DNA from 4 places in the Mesorhizobium sp. 113-3-3 genome. Region 1 is predicted to be linked to each of the others. Evidence: riboswitches for the same ligand, from Rfam matches in the RefSeq annotation. Region 1 holds a riboswitch; each other region holds the start of a gene.
The links. A riboswitch is a leader RNA that binds a small molecule or an ion and turns the genes downstream of it on or off. The one in region 1 is predicted to bind cobalamin.

Region 1 (4,204 bases):
CGGCTTCGTCACCTGGCGCTATCTGCCGAAGTCGCTTTGATCTTCAGGGCTTGGGTGCAAGTGCGCCATGGCGCTCGCGCACCCAGTTGTGGAAGCGGTGCAGCTCATACTCCTCGGGCATCAGTACGCCGGCGGCGTGGCGCATCGAGCGCAGGCCTCTCTGGTTGACCTCGCAGATCGCCGCGTCCTCTTCCAGCACCTGTGAGCCAAAGGCGACGATGTTGTCGATGTCGGTCACGGCCAGCGCCTCGGGCGCGAAGAGCCATTCCGCGACAAGCTCCGTCTGTTCGGGACCGAGCGGCACCAGGCGCACGGTCCTAACATAGTCGACATGACCGACGATGAACATCGACGGCAGGCTGGTGGCGTAGGTCTGGCCGGCGGCGCGTTCGGCTGGTGTCAGGCCTGAGAAGACCGGCCCATGCGTCTTGCCGTCACTCGACCATGTTTCGGCGCCGGCGCGCAGGCCGCCGGAAAATTCCGGCGCGTCATTGTCGGCGTGGCGTGTCCATTCGGGATCGTCGTGCCGGCTCATCAGGCCGCGGCCATAGATCGGCACCAGCCGCGACAGGTCCTTGTGCACGCCCGGACAATGCAGGCACTCGTTGAAGTTTTCCCAAAAGATCTTCCAGTTGCAGTGCATCACCTTGCGCAGCACATGGCCCGATAGCAGCGTTTCCAGCGGCCAGTTGCCGAGATCGCCGGAGGCCGGGTCGAAGGAGGCCTGCGCGGAGCCCGCCGCATCCTCCTGCAGATTGACGAAGACGAAGCCGCGCCACACCGAGAGCGCGACGCGATAGAGCGGATGGTCGGCCTTGTCGAAGCCGTCCGGCAGCGATTTTGAAGGCACGCGTACGAGGTCGCCGCGCTGCGAATAGGACCAGGCATGGTAGGGGCACGTGATCAGCCGCGCCTTCAGCCGGCCTTCGCTCTCCTGGCAAAGCTGCGAGCCGCGATGCCGGCAAGTGTTGTGGAAGGCACGCAGTTCGCCGGTGTCGTCGCGCAGCACGATGATGTCCTGCGTGCCGATGCGGAATCGGCGGAAGGCCAGCGGCTCTGCCAAATCGGCCTCGCGGCAGACGAGCAGCCAGTTTTTGTACCAGATGGCGTCGAGGTCGCGCTGGTAAGCCGCTTCATCCCAATAGGCCGACGTGGGCAGGGTCGATTCGACCTGGGTCAGGCCATTGTAAGGGGCGCGCTCGCTGGCAGTGGGCTACATGGCTGGCTTCCTGTGAAGCGATCAGCCGACACCCGGCCAGGAGAATTGTCAATTGTCGTGCCTGGAGACGGCATGGCGCAATCGCGCTGGTTGTCGGCGGAATTTGGTTTGCCGCGTGTCGCGATTTTCCCTATAGTCATGCAGTCGTCGGTTCCGTTTTGGAGCCAAGAGGGAATGCGGTGCGGGCGAAGTTCTTGCCCAATGCCGTGGCTGCCCCCGCAACTGTGTGCGGTAGTCCTCTCCATATGCCACTGAAGATTCGTCTTCGGGAAGGTGGGGAAGGGCGCTGATCCGCGAGCCAGGAGACCTGCCGACGACGGCAAAACTGACAGGCCCTCGGGTGGAGGGTGAAAGGACAAGATATGAATACCGCTTCCGTCTCCCTCGGCGCCTCCGTCTCCTCGCAGTCGCGCTTCATGCAGCTGGCGCTTGCCGCGCTGCTCGGCACGTTCATCATCGGCTTTGTCGGCTTCTCGCATATCGAAGCGGTCCACAATGCCGGTCATGACAACCGGCATTCGATGGCGTTTCCCTGCCACTGACGAGGATCTGACATCATGAATCTGTTTCGCAACGTCGTGTTCATCGCGGCGATAGCAGGGCTCGTGGCCGGCGTCGTCCTCGCCTGCATGCAGGCCTATGCCACCGTGCCGCTGATCCTCAAGGCGGAAGTCTACGAACAGGCCGAAGGCGGCCACAGCCATGACCATGCCGCCGCGCCCGCGGCGCCGGCCAATGCTGCCAGCGGCAACGCCATGAGCTCTGCCGCGCCGGCGGCATCGAACGCCATGAGCGCCGCCACCCCGGCTCCGGCCGTTGCCGCTGCTCCGGCCGAAGACGAGGGCTGGGCGCCGGCCGACGGCTTCGAGCGCTTCGCCTTCAACGTGATGTCCAATGTCGTCACCGGCATCGGCTTCGCGCTGATCCTGGTCGCAGTGTCGGAATTCGCCGGCGGCATCGGCAATTGGCGCCAGGGCGTGTTCTGGGGCCTGGCCGGCTTTGCCATCTTCACTTTGGCGCCAGGTCTCGGCCTGCCGCCGGAACTGCCGGCCATGCCGGCGGCGGACCTCACGCAGCGCCAGATCTGGTGGGTGGCGACCGTGATTGCAACCGCTATCGGGCTCGGCCTGATCGCGTTCCGCAAGTCGCTGCCTCTGGCCATCCTAGCCGTGGCGCTGATCGTTGCTCCGCACATTGTCGGCGCGCCGCAGCCCGACAGCTTCGAGACGCCGATCCCGGAAGGCCTGCATCACCAGTTCGTGGTGGCGGTGACGCTGACCAATCTGGTGTTCTGGCTGGTGCTCGGCGCCGTCGTCGGCGTGGTGCGCGGACGCTTCACCGGCACCGCGACCAGCCTGCGCGACAGCTTTGCCTGATCGCAACGAACTGACCTTCATCATCGGCGGTGCGCGCTCCGGCAAGAGCGCGCATGCCGAAACCCTGGCGACGGCCTTGCCCGCGCCATGGACCTATATCGCGACAGGCCAGGCCTATGATGACGAGATGCGCGAGCGCATCGCGCTGCACCGCTCGCGGCGCGGCGAGGGCTGGACGACAGTCGACGCACCGCTCGATCTTGCCGCCGCGCTCGAGGCGTTGCCCGACAACCAGCCGGTACTGGTCGACTGCCTGACGCTATGGCTGACCAATCATATGCTGGCCGATCACGACGTCGTCGCCGAGTGCCGGCGGCTGGCGGATGTGTTGTCGCGGCCGCGCGGACCCTGGTTCGTGGTCTCCAACGAAGTCGGGCAAGGCATCGTGCCCGACAATGCCCTGGCGCGCCGTTTTCGCGATGACGCCGGCCGGCTCAACCAGCATGTCGCTGCAATTGCAGATACGGTGCTGCTGATGGTGGCGGGGCTGCCGCTCAAGGTGAAGTGACATGACCGACATCGACAATAAGGACGAAGAGCGCCATCGCGCCAAGATGGCCAAGCGCAAGGCCGTGCAGGATGCCGAGGTGGCGGCCAAGACGATCGAAAAGGGGTTGTTGATCGTTAACACCGGTCCGGGCAAGGGCAAGACCACGGCCGCCTTCGGCCTGGCGCTGCGGATGCTCGGCTATGGCAAGCGCGTCGGCGTCGTGCAGTTCATCAAGGGCAAATGGCACACCGGCGAGAAGGATGCGTTTGCTGCCTTCGGCGATCGCGTTGTCTGGCACGCGATGGGCGAGGGTTTTACCTGGGAGACGCAGGATCTGAAGCGCGATATCGCGGCCGCCGAAACTGCCTGGGCCAAGGCGCTGGAGTTGATCGCCGATCCCTCGATCAGCCTTGTCGTGCTCGATGAACTCAACATCGCGCTACGCTACGATTATCTCGATCTCGACAAGGTGGTTGCCGAGCTGAAGGCGCGCCGCGAGGGCCTGCATGTCGTCGTCACCGGCCGCAACGCCAAGCCGGCGTTGGTCGAAGCGGCGGACCTGGTTACCGAAATGGGCGTGACCAAGCACCACTTTTCAGCAGGCGTGAAGGCGCAGCAGGGGATAGAGTTCTAGTCGCTTGGCAAGCGGGAGCGTTGTTTTTGGAACAAGCTGTAATCGTCTATCTTCGTCTCAATGACGGTCAGTTTGGAACGCTGCGAGAGCACGAACCCGTTCGCGCGTTGGAGGAACGGTTAGAGCAAGCCGTTGGAAGTGCTTCGGTCGGAGAGTTTGACGGCGATTTGTTTGGTGAGGGTGAGTGCGTCCTCTACATGTACGGGCCAGATGCTGAACGACTTTTTGCCGTGATCGAACCTATATTGAAATCGTCTCACGTGGCTGCCGGCGGGTATGCGATCAAGAGGTTCGGCGAGGCAGCTGATCCAAGCGCAAAGGAAATCCGCGTCACTTGGTAGGTTGGGTTTCGATCTACTCAGGCCAAGATGACGACGACCGAAACCAGCCCAAACAGCGCGATCAGCAGATAGTCGGCCATGCGGTAGAGTTTCAGCGCCCGCCGGATGTCGCCGCTGTCCACGTCGCGGCGGCCGCCTTCGCCC
Region 2 (4,204 bases), 3.1 Mb from region 1:
TCGTGATCGAGGATGCCGCCATTGTGGCTCATTTCGACGGCGCCCGAGACTTTCTTCACCTTGCAGGTTCCGCACAGGCCGAATTCGCAGGCCGCGGGTATCCGCACGCCGGAGGCGCGCGCCGTCTGCAGAACGGTCTGCCCGGCGACGCACTCGGCATCGACATCCGAAAGCGCGAAGCGGATCGGTGTTGCTTCGACGGGAACGGCCACGCCGTCTTCGCCGGGCGACGCGAACGGTGCCGGGACCTCCTCCATCACGGGTGCGGCAAAGCTCTCCTGATGGTATTTCGTCATGTCGAAGCCGGCGGCTTCCAGCATGCCGCGAACGGCGCGCATGAAAGGATCCGGACCGCAGCAGAAGATCTCGCGTTCGCGGAAATCGGGCGCCAGCAGCGGCAGCCGGATCGCGTCGATGCGGCCCATATGGCCGTACCAGCCCTCGCGGCTCGACCGTTCCTCGATCATGAAGCCGAGCGACAGGCCCGGCATATGGCCGCCGAGCAGTTCGAGCTCCTTGCGGAAGATGATCTCTTCCGGGCGTCGCGCGCAGTTGACGAAGCCGACATCGGTCCACGGCGCGCAATCGTTCAGCCAGCGCAGCATCGACATCATCGGTGTCACGCCGGAACCGGCCGAGATGAACAGATATTTGGCCGCCGGGTGGCTGTGCAGCGAAAAGTCGCCGTTCGGCCCATAGGCCTTGACGTGCGAACCGGGCACCAGATGATCGAACATCCAGCGTGTGCCGATGCTGCCGGCCTGCGCCTTCACCGTCACCGCGATCGAGAACGGCCGCGACGGCGAGGACGACAGCGTATAGGTGCGCATCAGCGGCCCGTCCGGCGTCGGCAGTTCCAGCGTCACGAACTGGCCCGGCTTGTAGCGGAACCAGGTCTGGTTGTCGGAGCGGAAGGTGAAGGTCTTGACGTCAGGCGCCTCGTCGCTGACGCCGATCACTTCCAGCACCTGCAGCCTGTCGTTCCAGGGCGCCATCTGATCAAGATGGCGATAAAGGCCAAGGTCAGTCATCGCGTTCATCCCTCAACCTCTCAAGCGACACTGCGCAGCGCAGGCCGGCCGTCATCGGCAAGGCGCGGACCGATGAAGCGCGCGTACCAGTCGACGAACTGGATCACGCCGCCCTCGTGCAGCTCCGAGTAGGGACCGGGCTCATAGGCCGGCGACAGGATGCCGAAGGCGTTTTCCTCGACGATGCGGCGGTCCTGGTCGTTGGTCTCGGTCCAGACATGGGTGAGTTCGGCAAGATCGTAGTCGACGCCCTCGACCGCATCCTTGTGGACCAGCCACTTCGTCGTCACCGCCGTTTCCGTCGCGCTGATCGGCAGCACGCGGAAGGTGACGGCATGATCGATGAGGATATGGTTCCAGGTCGTCGGGTAGTGATAGTGCATCAACGTGCCGATGCGATCGGCCGAGACCGTGTCAGACAGGTTCTTCTTCACCGCGCGCTTGCCGTTCATCGTGTAGCTGACAGCGTCGCGCAGCAGCGGCGCGCGGGTGGCGCGGTATTGCCCGGCCGGGTCGATGCGGAACTTGCTCGGCAGGCCGGCGGCCTCGCATTTGGCCCAGTGCGCCAGCATCTCCGGATCGCTGTCGGCGCCTTGCACGCCGGTCACCGTCGGGGCTTCCGGGAAGGTCTTGCACAGCTCCGGATGGTTGCCGGCGCAATGGTAGCACTCGCGGTTGTTTTCCCAGACGAGCTTCCAGTTGCCCTTCTCGACGATCGTGCTCTCGAAGGCGATCTTTGCTTCGCCGAGCCGGTGCGGCTTGAGATAGGGTTCGATCATCGCCCGCATCGGCGCGAAGTCGGCCGGCTCCTTGGCCAGGCAGATGAAGACATAGCCGGCCACGCTTTCGCAGGCGACCGGCTTCAGGCCGAACTGGCTCTTGTCGAAACCGTCGGCCATCTGGCGGGCAAACAGCAGCCTTCCGTCCAGCTCATAGGTCCACTGGTGATAGGGGCAGACCAGCTTGGCGGCCATGCCCCTGTCGGTGTTGCAGACACGGCTGCCACGATGGCGGCAGGAATTGTGGAAGGCATTGATCTTGCCCTGCTGATCGCGCACCAGCACGACCGGATAGTCGCCGATCTGCACGGTGATGAAGCTGCCGGGCTTGGGAAGTTCGCAATCATGGCCGATGAACAGCCAGTCGCGATACCAGATCAGCTCCATGTCGAGCTTGAAGAAATCGGGATCGGTGTAGAAGGGCTGCTCGAGCGAGAAGCCCTCTCTGCGGCCGTTCAAGAGCCTCAGCATATCGTTGCGCGCATCCATGTCCTGTCCTCATGCTTCAAGGACTGAACTGGTGGTGATTGAGGAAGGATTAGACGCAGAACGGCAAAAGCCGGGCATGCGCCGTCCGCCTCTTGACCGCCCACCGCGATCAGTCGAGTTCAAAAATCTCGGGCTGGTTTCCGGGCTCTGGAGTGTCCTTGCGGACGGTCGCGACACCTTCCCAGGCTTTCGCCCAGTGGTCTCCCGTTGCGACTTGAACTCCACCACCGTTGCGGGGGCAGCGCCGGACTTTGACCGGCTTCCCAATTCTCCGCCCCGTCGTCACGAAGCGGCACCTGAGATGACATGATCTAATCACGACAGCGTTTGCGACATCGGCATGAAAGCGACATCGCATCCATGTGGCGCGACACGCATGCGCAACGAACAGGGCACGGACAGCCCTCACGAAAATCGCCCCCGGTGGCGGCGGTGCCGTTCGGCAAGATCGACCCGGAACCGGCGCAAAAAAGGTTAACGGTATCGAAAAGTGACTATTAGCAAAGTCTAAAATCGAACCGAACGGTTCGTTTCTGTTGACGGTGCGTGCAGGACGGTGTGAACGACGGGCCCCCGATACAGTTGGTGATCGCAGCACTGGTTTTAGCTAACAGTCTGATATCAAGTAGGAAAATGTTTCACGTGGACCGCCTTGGCGCAATTTCAAGTGGTGAATCCTTGGTCCACACGGAACAACTTCGTGATTGGAAACGGCGAGAGGGCTTTCCCACATCGGGGCTGTCCGAACGACGCGATTTCAATCCCAAGACACGCCGCTAGACGGACGGAAAAAATACTGGAGTACTAAAAATGAAAAAGATTGTTCTCACTGCCGCCGCCCTTCTGGCAATTTCCGGCAGCGCCTTCGCTGGTAGCGACCACTATGGTTCGAATGCCGCCGCAGCCACGGCTGTCGACAGCTCGTACACCGCTTCGACCAAGAAGTCGGAACCGGCTGCTCAGACGCCTGCCCAGGGCGCCGATCACAACCTGTTCGGCAACAACTAACAACCGATGGCGGCTGGTGGCGGGCTTTTCGCCCGCTGCCACGGCTGACCTCAAGAAATTCAGGAGACTATCATGAACAAGATCATCCTTGCTGCCGCCGCCGTCCTGGCCATTTCCGGCAGCGCCTTCGCCGGCAGCGACAACTACGGTTCCAACGGTGCCAACCAGCCGGCCGCTGCGGTCGACAATTCCTACACGGCTTCGGTCGGCAAGTCGGCTCCGGCCACCCAGGCTCCTGCTCAGCAGGGCTCCGACCGCAACCTTTTCGGCAACAACTAACAACCGATCGCGGCTAGCGGCGGGCTTTCCGCTCGCTGCTCCGGCCGATCTTAAGAAATTCAGGAGACTAAAATGAACAAGATCATCCTTGCTGCCGCCGCCGTTCTGGCTATCCCCGGCAGTGCTTTCGCGGGCAGTGACAATTATGGCTCCGATGGCGCCAACCAGCCCGCCGTAACTTCGATCGACAACTCGCGTACGGCTTCGATTCGCGAGAACGGCTCGCCTGTCTACAAGCTGCTCAATTCGTCGGGCGACGTGCAGAAGTCCGCTCCTCAGGGCAGCGACCGGAACCTCTTCGGCCGTTAACAGCCGAAGCTGATTTCCAAGAAAGAGCGGCGAGCCTAGCCCGCCGCTCTTTTTTGTGTCGCTTTGACCCGGCAGTGCGTGCGGCCTCAGGCCGCTTTTGCTTCCGGCTTTTGCAGCGCGAAGGAATGTCCGTCCGCGTCGAAGATATGCAGGTCCTCGGCGTTGGCGCTCAGCCGCAATGTCGAACCGCGCTTGACCTCGACATTGCCCGGCAGTTTGGTCACCAGCGGCAGGTCGGCGCGGCCGATGTCGACATAGACCAGCTGGACCTCGCCAAGCTGCTCGACATAGTCGACCGTTCCCTCGAAC
Region 3 (4,204 bases), 3.0 Mb from region 1:
GATAGGCCTGCCAGTCGGCCTCGTGCAGCGGCAAGCCCTCGCGCAGTGCGGCTTCGTCGATCTGGATCATCCTGGCGCCGGCCTTTTCGAGGTCGCTCACTTCATCGCGAATGGCGAGCGCGACCTGGCGGCAGACGGCTGGGCGGGCAAGGTCGTCCCGGACGAAGGACCAGTTGAGGATCGTCACCGGGCCGGTAAGCATGCCCTTCACCGGCTTTAGCGTCAGCGACTGGGCGTATCGCCACCAGTGTAGTGTCATCGGCTGTTGTCGCGACACATCTCCAATGATGATCGGGGGTCGCACAAAGCGCGAGCCGTAGCTTTGCACCCACCCGTGTTGCGTGAAGGCGAAGCCGCGGAGCTGCTCGGCGAAATACTGCACCATATCGTTGCGCTCGAATTCGCCGTGGACCAGCACGTCGAGTCCGATCTCTTCTTGCCAGCGAACGGCGGCTTCTATCTCTTTCTTCAGGAACGCCTCATAGTCGACGTAACTCAGCTCGCCTTTGGCATGGGCTGCCCGCGCCTTGCGAACCTCGGCTGTTTGCGGGAAGGAGCCGATCGTCGTGGTGGGGAAGGATGGCAAGCCAAACGTGTCGGCCTGAAGCTTGGAGCGCACGGCGAATGCGCTCTTCCGGCGCGTCATGGCGACCTTGATGCTGGCGACCCGACCTTCGACGAGCGGATCATGCACCTTAGCGGATGTCGCGCGAGCGGCGGCAGCCTCAGCCGACGCCTCTAGTTCGGCGGCGACCGCGTCCCGGCCTTCAGCCAGGGCACGGGCGAGCACGACCAGCTCGTCGGTTTTTTGCGCCGCGAAGGCGAGCCACGATTTCACGTCCGCATCGAGTGCCGTCTCCATGTCCAGGTCGATCGGCACATGCAGCATCGAGCAGGACGGGGCGATCTCCACGCGGTCCAACGGCCAGCCGGCGACGATCGGCTTGATGCGGTCAAGTATGGCAGGCAGGTTCGCGCGCCAGACGTTGCGGCCGTCGATCAGCCCGAGCGAGAGCACAAGTTCCTTCTGCGCGAGCCGGCCGACGGTCTCCAACTGCTCTGGAGCGCGCACGAGATCGACGTGCAGTCCCGCCACGGGCAGAGAAATTGCGGTCTCGAGATTGTCTCCCAGCGATCCGAAATAGGTAGCGACCATGATCTTCAACTCCGGTGCTGCTTTTGACAGCCGGCAGTAGGCGAATTGGAGGGCATCCCGTTCGTTGGGAACCAGATCGACCACGAGCGCCGGCTCATCGATCTGCACCCAATCGGCTCCCGCGAGCTTCAGCCTCCGCAGGAGCTCCTCGTAGACGGGCAGCAGCCGTGGCAGGAGCGCGATAGGGTTGAAACCTTCCTCAGGTGACTTCGCCAACTTGAGAAAGCTAACCGGTCCAAGCAGGACCGGGCGCGTGTGGATGCCGAGCGCCTTGGCCTCGAGGAAATGATCGACCGGTTTCGCCGACGAGAGGGCAAAGCTCTGATCGTCGGTAAGTTCCGGCACAATGTAGTGATAGTTGGTGTCGAACCATTTGGTCATTTCCATCGCGGCAAGGCCATGCCCGTTGGCCGCATGCTCGTCACCGGCATGTCCACAATCAGCGGCCTGACCTTGGTCGCCGCGCGCCATGGCGAAATAGGTATCGAGTGGGACCTCGCCGTCAGTCCAGACGTATCGTGCCGGCACGGCGCCGACCATGATGACGGTGTCGAGCACATGGTCATAAAGCGAGAAATCGTTGGACGGGATTTTCGACACGCCGTGATCGTGCTGCTCCCTCCAGCTGGCGGCGCGTAGCGCCTTCGCCGTCGCGAGCAGGTCGGCAGCGGGAGATTTTCCGGACCAGTAGCTTTCAAGCGCGAATTTGAGTTCCCGCCGTCGACCGATACGCGGCACGCCGAGCGTTGCCACTGGAATTTGTTGAGAGACAGTCATGCCATACCCCGATGGTTGGGGCGTGGGGACAAGGAACGCGCAAGCAGGCGGCACGAAGCCAAGCTACCGCGGCCACCGAGACACCCCGCCCGTGGACGTTGTTCGTCGTGGCAGGTCTCCTGGCTCGCGGGTCAAAGCCTCTGCCCGTCTTCCCGAGGCCGTTCGCCTCAGTGACACCAATGGGCTTGGCTCGCCGCTAACAGTTGCGGGGGCAGCGCCGGCATCGCACCGGCTTCCCTCTTAGCTCCGCTACAGCAGTGCCGCGCGGAGAACCACGACATGCGCACAATCACAGCAGCTTCGCTCCTTGTCAATGCATATAACGAGATGTTTATGTGATGATGCGAATAATGCCCTTGCGCTGATCGGTCTCTTTCGCCCAAAGCCGCTTACGATGCCGCCTCTTATCAGTGCAGGCTCGGAGAGATCCTTGTCCCCATCGGCGACGCCGGATCAGATCGAGGTCGCCGGGCTCAAAGGGCGTAAAGTCGGGCCAGGTCGTCACGGTCAGCCGGGAATCCCGGTATTTGTTCCCGCTCGGCTTCGCTCAGCGTGCTTGCGCATTCCAGCGCGCTGATGACCATGGCCGCAAGCGGAAAGAAGAGGTGGCGCCGCAGGTGGGCGGACTGGGGCCGGGCCGCCAGCGTCTCGACAAACTGCGCGGCGCTCGCCTCGACCTGCTCCGCGAGCAGCTTCACCCTCGGTTGCTGAACGCCGGCGCCACGATCGTGCGTAACCGGGCATGCTCGCCCCCCCTCGCGCGAGACCAGCCACTCCGGCAAACCAAGAATCACCGAATCCGGGGTGAATGCCGCACTCTCTAAGCGATGGAAGGGCGGAAGGTGACCGGCAGGCGCTGCGGGCAGCGAATGACGTAAGACGGAATGTAGACGACGTCCTCCGCGGCGATGGTCAGCGCCAGATCCTCCAGCCGCCCGAACAGCGCGGGGAAGGCGCAGCGCAATTCCAGGCGCGCCAGCGCAGCGCCCAGGCAGGCATGCGGCCCCTCACCGAACGACAAATGCGGGTTGTGCCGCCGGGTGACATCGAACCTGTCGGCGCCGGGGCCGAAGGCCTGTTCGTCCCGGTTCGCCGCATGGAACGCCATCAGGACGGCATCGCCGCGGCGGACCATGCATCCGTCGATCTCCACGTCCTGGGTGGCATAGCGGAACGGCAGATTGGCCGCTGAGCTGCCCCAGCGCAGGATCTCCTCGATCGCCTGTGACCACGGAACTTGGCCGCTGCGCACCAAGTGCAGTTGCTGCGGATGCGTCAGCAATGCCAGCACGCCATTGCCGATGACGCCGGCGGTGGTCACGAAGCCCGCAGAGAGCACCATGAACAGCATGTCGATGAGCTCGGTGTCGGAAACGAGCTCGCCTTTGTCACGGGCGACGATCAGGGCCGAAGCCAGATCATCTCCGAGCTGGCCCCGCTTGAGCGCGATCAGGCGACGGAAGAACTCCGGGATGCGCTGCCGCGTCTGTCGCACCTCTTCGGCTGTGGCGGAGGTGTTGGCCATGCTGTAGGTGAGCGCGACGATCTCTTCGCGCTGTTCGTCCGGCAAACCGAACAGTTCGGCGATCACGTTGGTGGGCAGCGGAGCGGCGAACTCGCTCATCAGATCGGCACTGCCGCCGCGCTGCGCCATGTCGGCCAGGAGTCGATCGACGCTTTGTTCGACCCGTGGCGCCAGCAAGGCGATCCGACTGGGCGCGAAGCTGCTGGACAGCAGGCCGCGCAAGCGCCGGTGATCGGCGCCGTGCGCCGTGGTCATGTTGTCCACTTTGCATATCCCGATCAGCGGATGATCCTCGGGAATCTCGCCGTCCTGCAGCGCCCGCCACTGTCGCCAGTCCTTGTTGAAACGCTGGTCGGAAAGCATCTGCCTGAGCGTCTGGTGACGGGCTGCCGCCCAGGTCACCAGATCGCCTGGAAGCGACACTCGCGCCATCCCCCCCTGCCGCAGAATCGCAGAAGAAAGACGATCAAGTTGCGTGGGAGCGGCCGGCACACCGATCACGTCGCAATGATCGTTTTCTACGCGCATGCCAACAGCTCCTTTAAGAACCATCGCGGGTCCACTTCTCGGCACGGATGATCCGCGCGCGGACTTCGAAAAGTGCCCCTCAGTGTGCTTCGTCCTCAGAAGCGGTAGGTCAGACCTGCGCCTATCAACCAGGGATCGAGCCTGGCCTTGCCTGTGAGCTTGGTGCCGGCGACAGTGACGTCGAAGTCGGGCCTGAGGAAAAGCTTCTTCACGTCGAA
Region 4 (4,204 bases), 1.2 Mb from region 1:
ACTGCATCGGAATGGCGGCGCTGGTTTCGCAACTGTAGCGTTCGCCCAGCCCCGCGATCAGGAACGGCCGGCTGGTCTCGAAGCGCGGCGGCTCGAGGTTGGTGAGAAAGGACTGGTCCATCAGGATAGGCTCCACGAGGTCGAGCGTGTTGGTCGAGCCTTGCGCGCGCACCAGCTCCGGCGTGGTGCCGAACTGGTCGCGGAAAGCCCGGGTGAAGGCCTCATGCGAGTTGTAGCCGGCCTCGAGCGCAACCGAGAGGATGTCGGGCGCCCCTTCGGCCAGCCTGCGCGCCGCCTCGCTCAAGCGCCGCGCGCGCATATAGCCCATGACGGAGCGGCCGGTGGCGGCGCCGAAGGCGCGCGTCACATGAAAGCGCGACACGCCGCTGCTTGCCGCGACGTCGTCCAGCGAGATCGCCTCCGGCAGATGGCTTTCGACAAACCACAGCGCTTTCTCGGTCGGGTTCATGGTTCCTCGCATTGGCGCGCCGACATTACTGACCGTGTCGACGGCCAGTTTGATCGAAATTGCGCATTGGGCAATAATGCATGTGTCCGTGCCGCGTCGACGTGGGAATTGATGCGGCATGATCCCATGCCCGGGGAAGGGGTGTCCCGATGACTGCCGCGGTTGCCGACCAGGTGTTCCGGTTTGGCGGGTTCACACTCGACCTTGCCATGGGCACGCTGCGTGACGTCAACGAGCCGCTGTTCCTGCGCCCCAAGGCCTATGCGCTGCTCTCGCACCTTGCCCGCAACATGGGCCGGGTCGTGCCGAAGTCGGAGCTGATGGATGCCGTCTGGCCGGGCGTCTATGTCACCGAGGATTCGCTGACGCAGTCGGTGCGCGAAATCCGCAAGGTGCTGGGCGGAGAGATGGTGCGCACGGTCTCCAAGCGCGGCTATATGCTGGCGGCCGGGATGGAAGCCGCGCCGAAGATCGGCGCCCAGCCGATCGTGGCGGTGGTGCGCTTCCGCAACGAGAGCGGGGACCCGGTCGACGAGGCCATGGTCGACGGTTTCGCCGAGGATCTCATCAACGGCGTCGCTCGCTTCGGCACGGTCACCGTGCTGGCGCGCAACTCAAGTTTTTCTTTCGGCTCCTATGGCCGCGCCGAGTGGCCGCAGATCCGTGCCCGTATCGGTGCCGACTATCTGGTTGAGGGCTCGCTGCGCCGGCAGGGCGAGCATGTCGTCGTGGCCGTCAGCCTCATCGACATCGCCACCGCCAGCCAGCTCTGGGGCGACCGCTACCAGTCGCAGGGCGATGGCCTGTTCGCGATCGAGCGTCAGATCGTCGAGCAGATCGTCAGCCGGTTGGTCACGAGGGTCGCCAATGCCGGGCTGGAACAGGCCTCACGCAAGCCGATAACCAGCCTTGCCGCCTACGAGCTTCTGCTGCGTGGCTTTGCGATGTTGCGCGATCCCGCACAGACCGACCAGCGCAGCGCGGAAATCCTGTTCGAGGCGGCCATCGCCAAGGACCCGAACTACGGCCTGGCCTATACCTATCTTGCCCTGGTGCGGGCTTTGGACGGAGAGTTCGGACGTGCCAGAGATGCGGTGCTGGAAAATGCGCGCGACCTTGCCGACAAGGGCCTCGCTCTGTCGCCGGACCAGCCGACCGGTCACCGCGTGCAGTCGCTGATCCGCCTCTATATGCGCGACCACGAAGCGGCGGAACATCATTTGCGCATCGCGCTGCAGCTCAACCCCTACGATGCCGACAGCATCGGGCAGATGGGCATGCTGCTGACCATGCGCGGCCGGCCGCTCGAGGCGCTCGACTGGCTGGCGCGCGGCATCCGCATCGATCCCTTGCACCCGCACTGGTACCAGTTCGACCGGGCACTCGCGCTCTATATGATGGGGGAATACCGGCAGGCGGCGGAAGCGCTGGAGCTGGCGACGCGCCCGGCGCCCTGGATCCGCACAAGGCTGGCGGCCTGCTATGCGCAGATGGGCGACATGGAGAAGGCGCGGCGGCAGATCGTCCTCATCGAGGAGGGCGATCCGTTTTTACCGATCGACTATGCGCTGCGCGGCGTTCCGTTCGAGAACAAGGCCGATGCGGAGCATCTCGCCGAAGGCGTCAGACTCGCCCTTGGCTAGTGCATGTCGCTAAGCATCGAAAACAAAGATCCAAAGCGCTTCTATGTAGCGGCCCTGATTGACATCGTTGCCTGACTGTGTATGTAACGTTATAACAAATTAGATGATTTTGCCGGCGCATTCGAGATCGGACCAAAAACCGTTGCGGCGCGATCGGCGGGAATCTACGATGGCGTGGTGATGGTCCCCGAGTCGAAAGGCGAGGGGTGAAAAGGGAACACGGTGAGACCCGCAAAAGGTTGATGCCGTGGCTGCCCCCGCAACTGTAAGCGGTGAGCAAGATCCGACATGCCACTGGCCGGCAAGGCTGGGAAGGCAGGATTGCGCTGAGACCCGCGAGCCAGGAGACCTGCCATCACTGAGTTGACCGGACGGGGTGTGCCGGGAGGAGACGTGGACGTCGGTCTTGTCGGCCGGCTCGCCAACATCCTTCCGTCGCCAGTTTTGGAAAGTGACGGAACGTTGGACGGCGCCATCGATCATCGCATCATCGTGTGCACGCTTTGCCGCGACATCCCGACCGGGATCAGGTCGGGCGAAGGCCTGTGTGCCGATTTGCGGTCCCGGCTCACGGCCCACCATGAGCCCGCCGTGGCGCATAGCTTCACGGTCGAAGGCGTCGAATGCATGGCGGGCTGCGCGCGGCCGCTCACGGTGGCCTTCCAGGCTCCAGGCAAGGCTTCCTATCTCTTCGGCTCCATCGACGCCGAGGCCGATGCCGGCGATCTCGTGCGATTTGCCAGGCTTTACGCCTCGCTCGCCGACGGCTGGTGCAATTCCGGACAACGGCCGCCGCGACTGGCCGGCAAGACGCTGGCCCGCATCCCCGGACCGGGCAAGTGCGCGGGCAACAACCGATGACGATTCCGCTTCTCGAAGCCCGCGACCTCTGCGCCATGGCGAATGGCCGCGATCTGGTCCACGCCGTCAGCCTGTCTATCGCTGCGGGCGATCGCCTTGCCATCATCGGCCCCAATGGCGCCGGCAAGACCACGCTGCTGCGCATGCTGTCGGGCATACTCAGGCCAAGTTCGGGCGAGGTGAAGCTTGGCGGGTGCCGGATGGACAGGATCTCGACCGCCGAGCGCGCGCTGCACATCGCCGTCGTCGGCCAGACCGACCAGCCGGACCCGCGGCTGGCGGTGATCGACTATGTCGAACTCGGCCGCGTCCCGCATGCGGGCCGCAGACGCAGGAGCGAGGAGCGCGACATCGTCGTCGACGCGCTGCGCCGGACCGGCCTGTTGCCGCTGCTTGGCCGCACGATCGGCTCGCTGTCGGGCGGCGAACGCCAGCGCGCCCAGCTGGCGCGCGCCATCGCGCAGCAACCGAAAGTGTTGTTCCTCGACGAGCCGACCAACCATCTCGATCCGCGCGCCCGTGGCGAGCTGCTCGAACTCGTCGCCGGCTTCGGCATGACGGTGATCGCGGTGCTGCACGATCTGGCTCTGGTGACGCCCTTCGCTACCCGGGTCGCGGTGATGCACGAAGCGCGGCTGCATGCGCTGGCAGCACCCCGCGAGGCGCTGACCCAGAAACTGATCCGCGAGATTTTCGGTGTCGACGTATTTCGCCTGCGCCATCCAACCGAGGACCGCGAACTGACGGTCTTCGATGTTCCGAACCGCGCCGCGCCGCCTTCCTGATCGAAACCCATCCCTTCTTCCGACACAGTTCAACCTAGGAGCAAAATCCGTGAAACGTCTTGCACTGTCGCTCGTCTTCTCGCTGCTGGCCTCGACGGCCTTCGCCTTCCCGGTCACCGTCGACAGCTGCGGCAAGCCGCTGACCTTCGACGCGCCGCCCAAGCGCGCCGTCATCCATGATCTCAACATGGCCGAGATGGCCTTCGCGCTGAAGCTGCAGCCGTCGATCGTCGGCCTGACCGGCATCACCGGATGGTACAAGGTCGGTCCCGAATTCAAGGTCGAGCAAGGCGCCATCCCGGAACTCGCGCCCAAATACCCGACGATCGAGAATCTCGTCGCCGTCGAGCCCGATTTCCTCTTCGCCGGCTGGTACTATGGCATGAAGCCCGGCGGCGACGTGACGCCCGACACGCTCGCCCCGCACGGCATCAAGACGTTGGTGC

Region 2: it holds a riboswitch for cobalamin, as region 1 does, so the genes downstream of both, JG746_RS01970 (aromatic ring-hydroxylating oxygenase subunit alpha) here and JG746_RS17335 (CbtB domain-containing protein) in region 1, are expected to answer to the same signal.
Region 3: it holds a riboswitch for cobalamin, as region 1 does, so the genes downstream of both, metE (5-methyltetrahydropteroyltriglutamate--homocysteine S-methyltransferase) here and JG746_RS17335 (CbtB domain-containing protein) in region 1, are expected to answer to the same signal.
Region 4: it holds a riboswitch for cobalamin, as region 1 does, so the genes downstream of both, JG746_RS23565 (DUF1636 family protein) here and JG746_RS17335 (CbtB domain-containing protein) in region 1, are expected to answer to the same signal.

The regions. Positions count from the first base shown of each region.
Region 1 covers NZ_AP023243.1:3,562,629-3,566,832, forward strand. Annotated here, with positions in the region: gene JG746_RS17325 (MFS transporter) at 1-40, shown strand, start outside; gene JG746_RS17330 (aromatic ring-hydroxylating oxygenase subunit alpha) at 44-1,180, opposite strand; cobalamin riboswitch at 1,351-1,548, shown strand; gene JG746_RS17335 (CbtB domain-containing protein) at 1,582-1,761, shown strand; gene JG746_RS17340 (CbtA family protein) at 1,777-2,595, shown strand; gene cobU (bifunctional adenosylcobinamide kinase/adenosylcobinamide-phosphate guanylyltransferase) at 2,588-3,103, shown strand; gene cobO (cob(I)yrinic acid a,c-diamide adenosyltransferase) at 3,105-3,719, shown strand; gene JG746_RS17355 (hypothetical protein) at 3,746-4,060, shown strand; gene cbiB (adenosylcobinamide-phosphate synthase CbiB) at 4,078-4,204, opposite strand, start outside.
Region 2 covers NZ_AP023243.1:436,068-440,271, reverse strand. Annotated here, with positions in the region: gene JG746_RS01975 (hybrid-cluster NAD(P)-dependent oxidoreductase) at 1-1,031, opposite strand, end outside; gene JG746_RS01970 (aromatic ring-hydroxylating oxygenase subunit alpha) at 1,052-2,299, opposite strand; cobalamin riboswitch at 2,414-2,614, opposite strand; gene JG746_RS01965 (DUF680 domain-containing protein) at 3,110-3,307, shown strand; gene JG746_RS01960 (DUF680 domain-containing protein) at 3,380-3,586, shown strand; gene JG746_RS01955 (DUF680 domain-containing protein) at 3,659-3,895, shown strand; gene JG746_RS01950 (ABC transporter ATP-binding protein) at 3,982-4,204, opposite strand, start outside.
Region 3 covers NZ_AP023243.1:6,582,544-6,586,747, reverse strand. Annotated here, with positions in the region: gene metE (5-methyltetrahydropteroyltriglutamate--homocysteine S-methyltransferase) at 1-1,909, opposite strand, end outside; cobalamin riboswitch at 2,026-2,225, opposite strand; partial or broken gene JG746_RS31700 (cytochrome P450) at 2,500-2,787, opposite strand; gene JG746_RS31695 (cytochrome P450 family protein) at 2,754-3,986, opposite strand; gene JG746_RS31690 (OmpW/AlkL family protein) at 4,082-4,204, opposite strand, start outside.
Region 4 covers NZ_AP023243.1:4,798,630-4,802,833, reverse strand. Annotated here, with positions in the region: gene JG746_RS23575 (AraC family transcriptional regulator) at 1-469, opposite strand, end outside; gene JG746_RS23570 (winged helix-turn-helix domain-containing tetratricopeptide repeat protein) at 619-2,112, shown strand; cobalamin riboswitch at 2,277-2,483, shown strand; gene JG746_RS23565 (DUF1636 family protein) at 2,575-2,973, shown strand; gene JG746_RS23560 (ABC transporter ATP-binding protein) at 2,970-3,758, shown strand; gene JG746_RS23555 (ABC transporter substrate-binding protein) at 3,808-4,204, shown strand, end outside.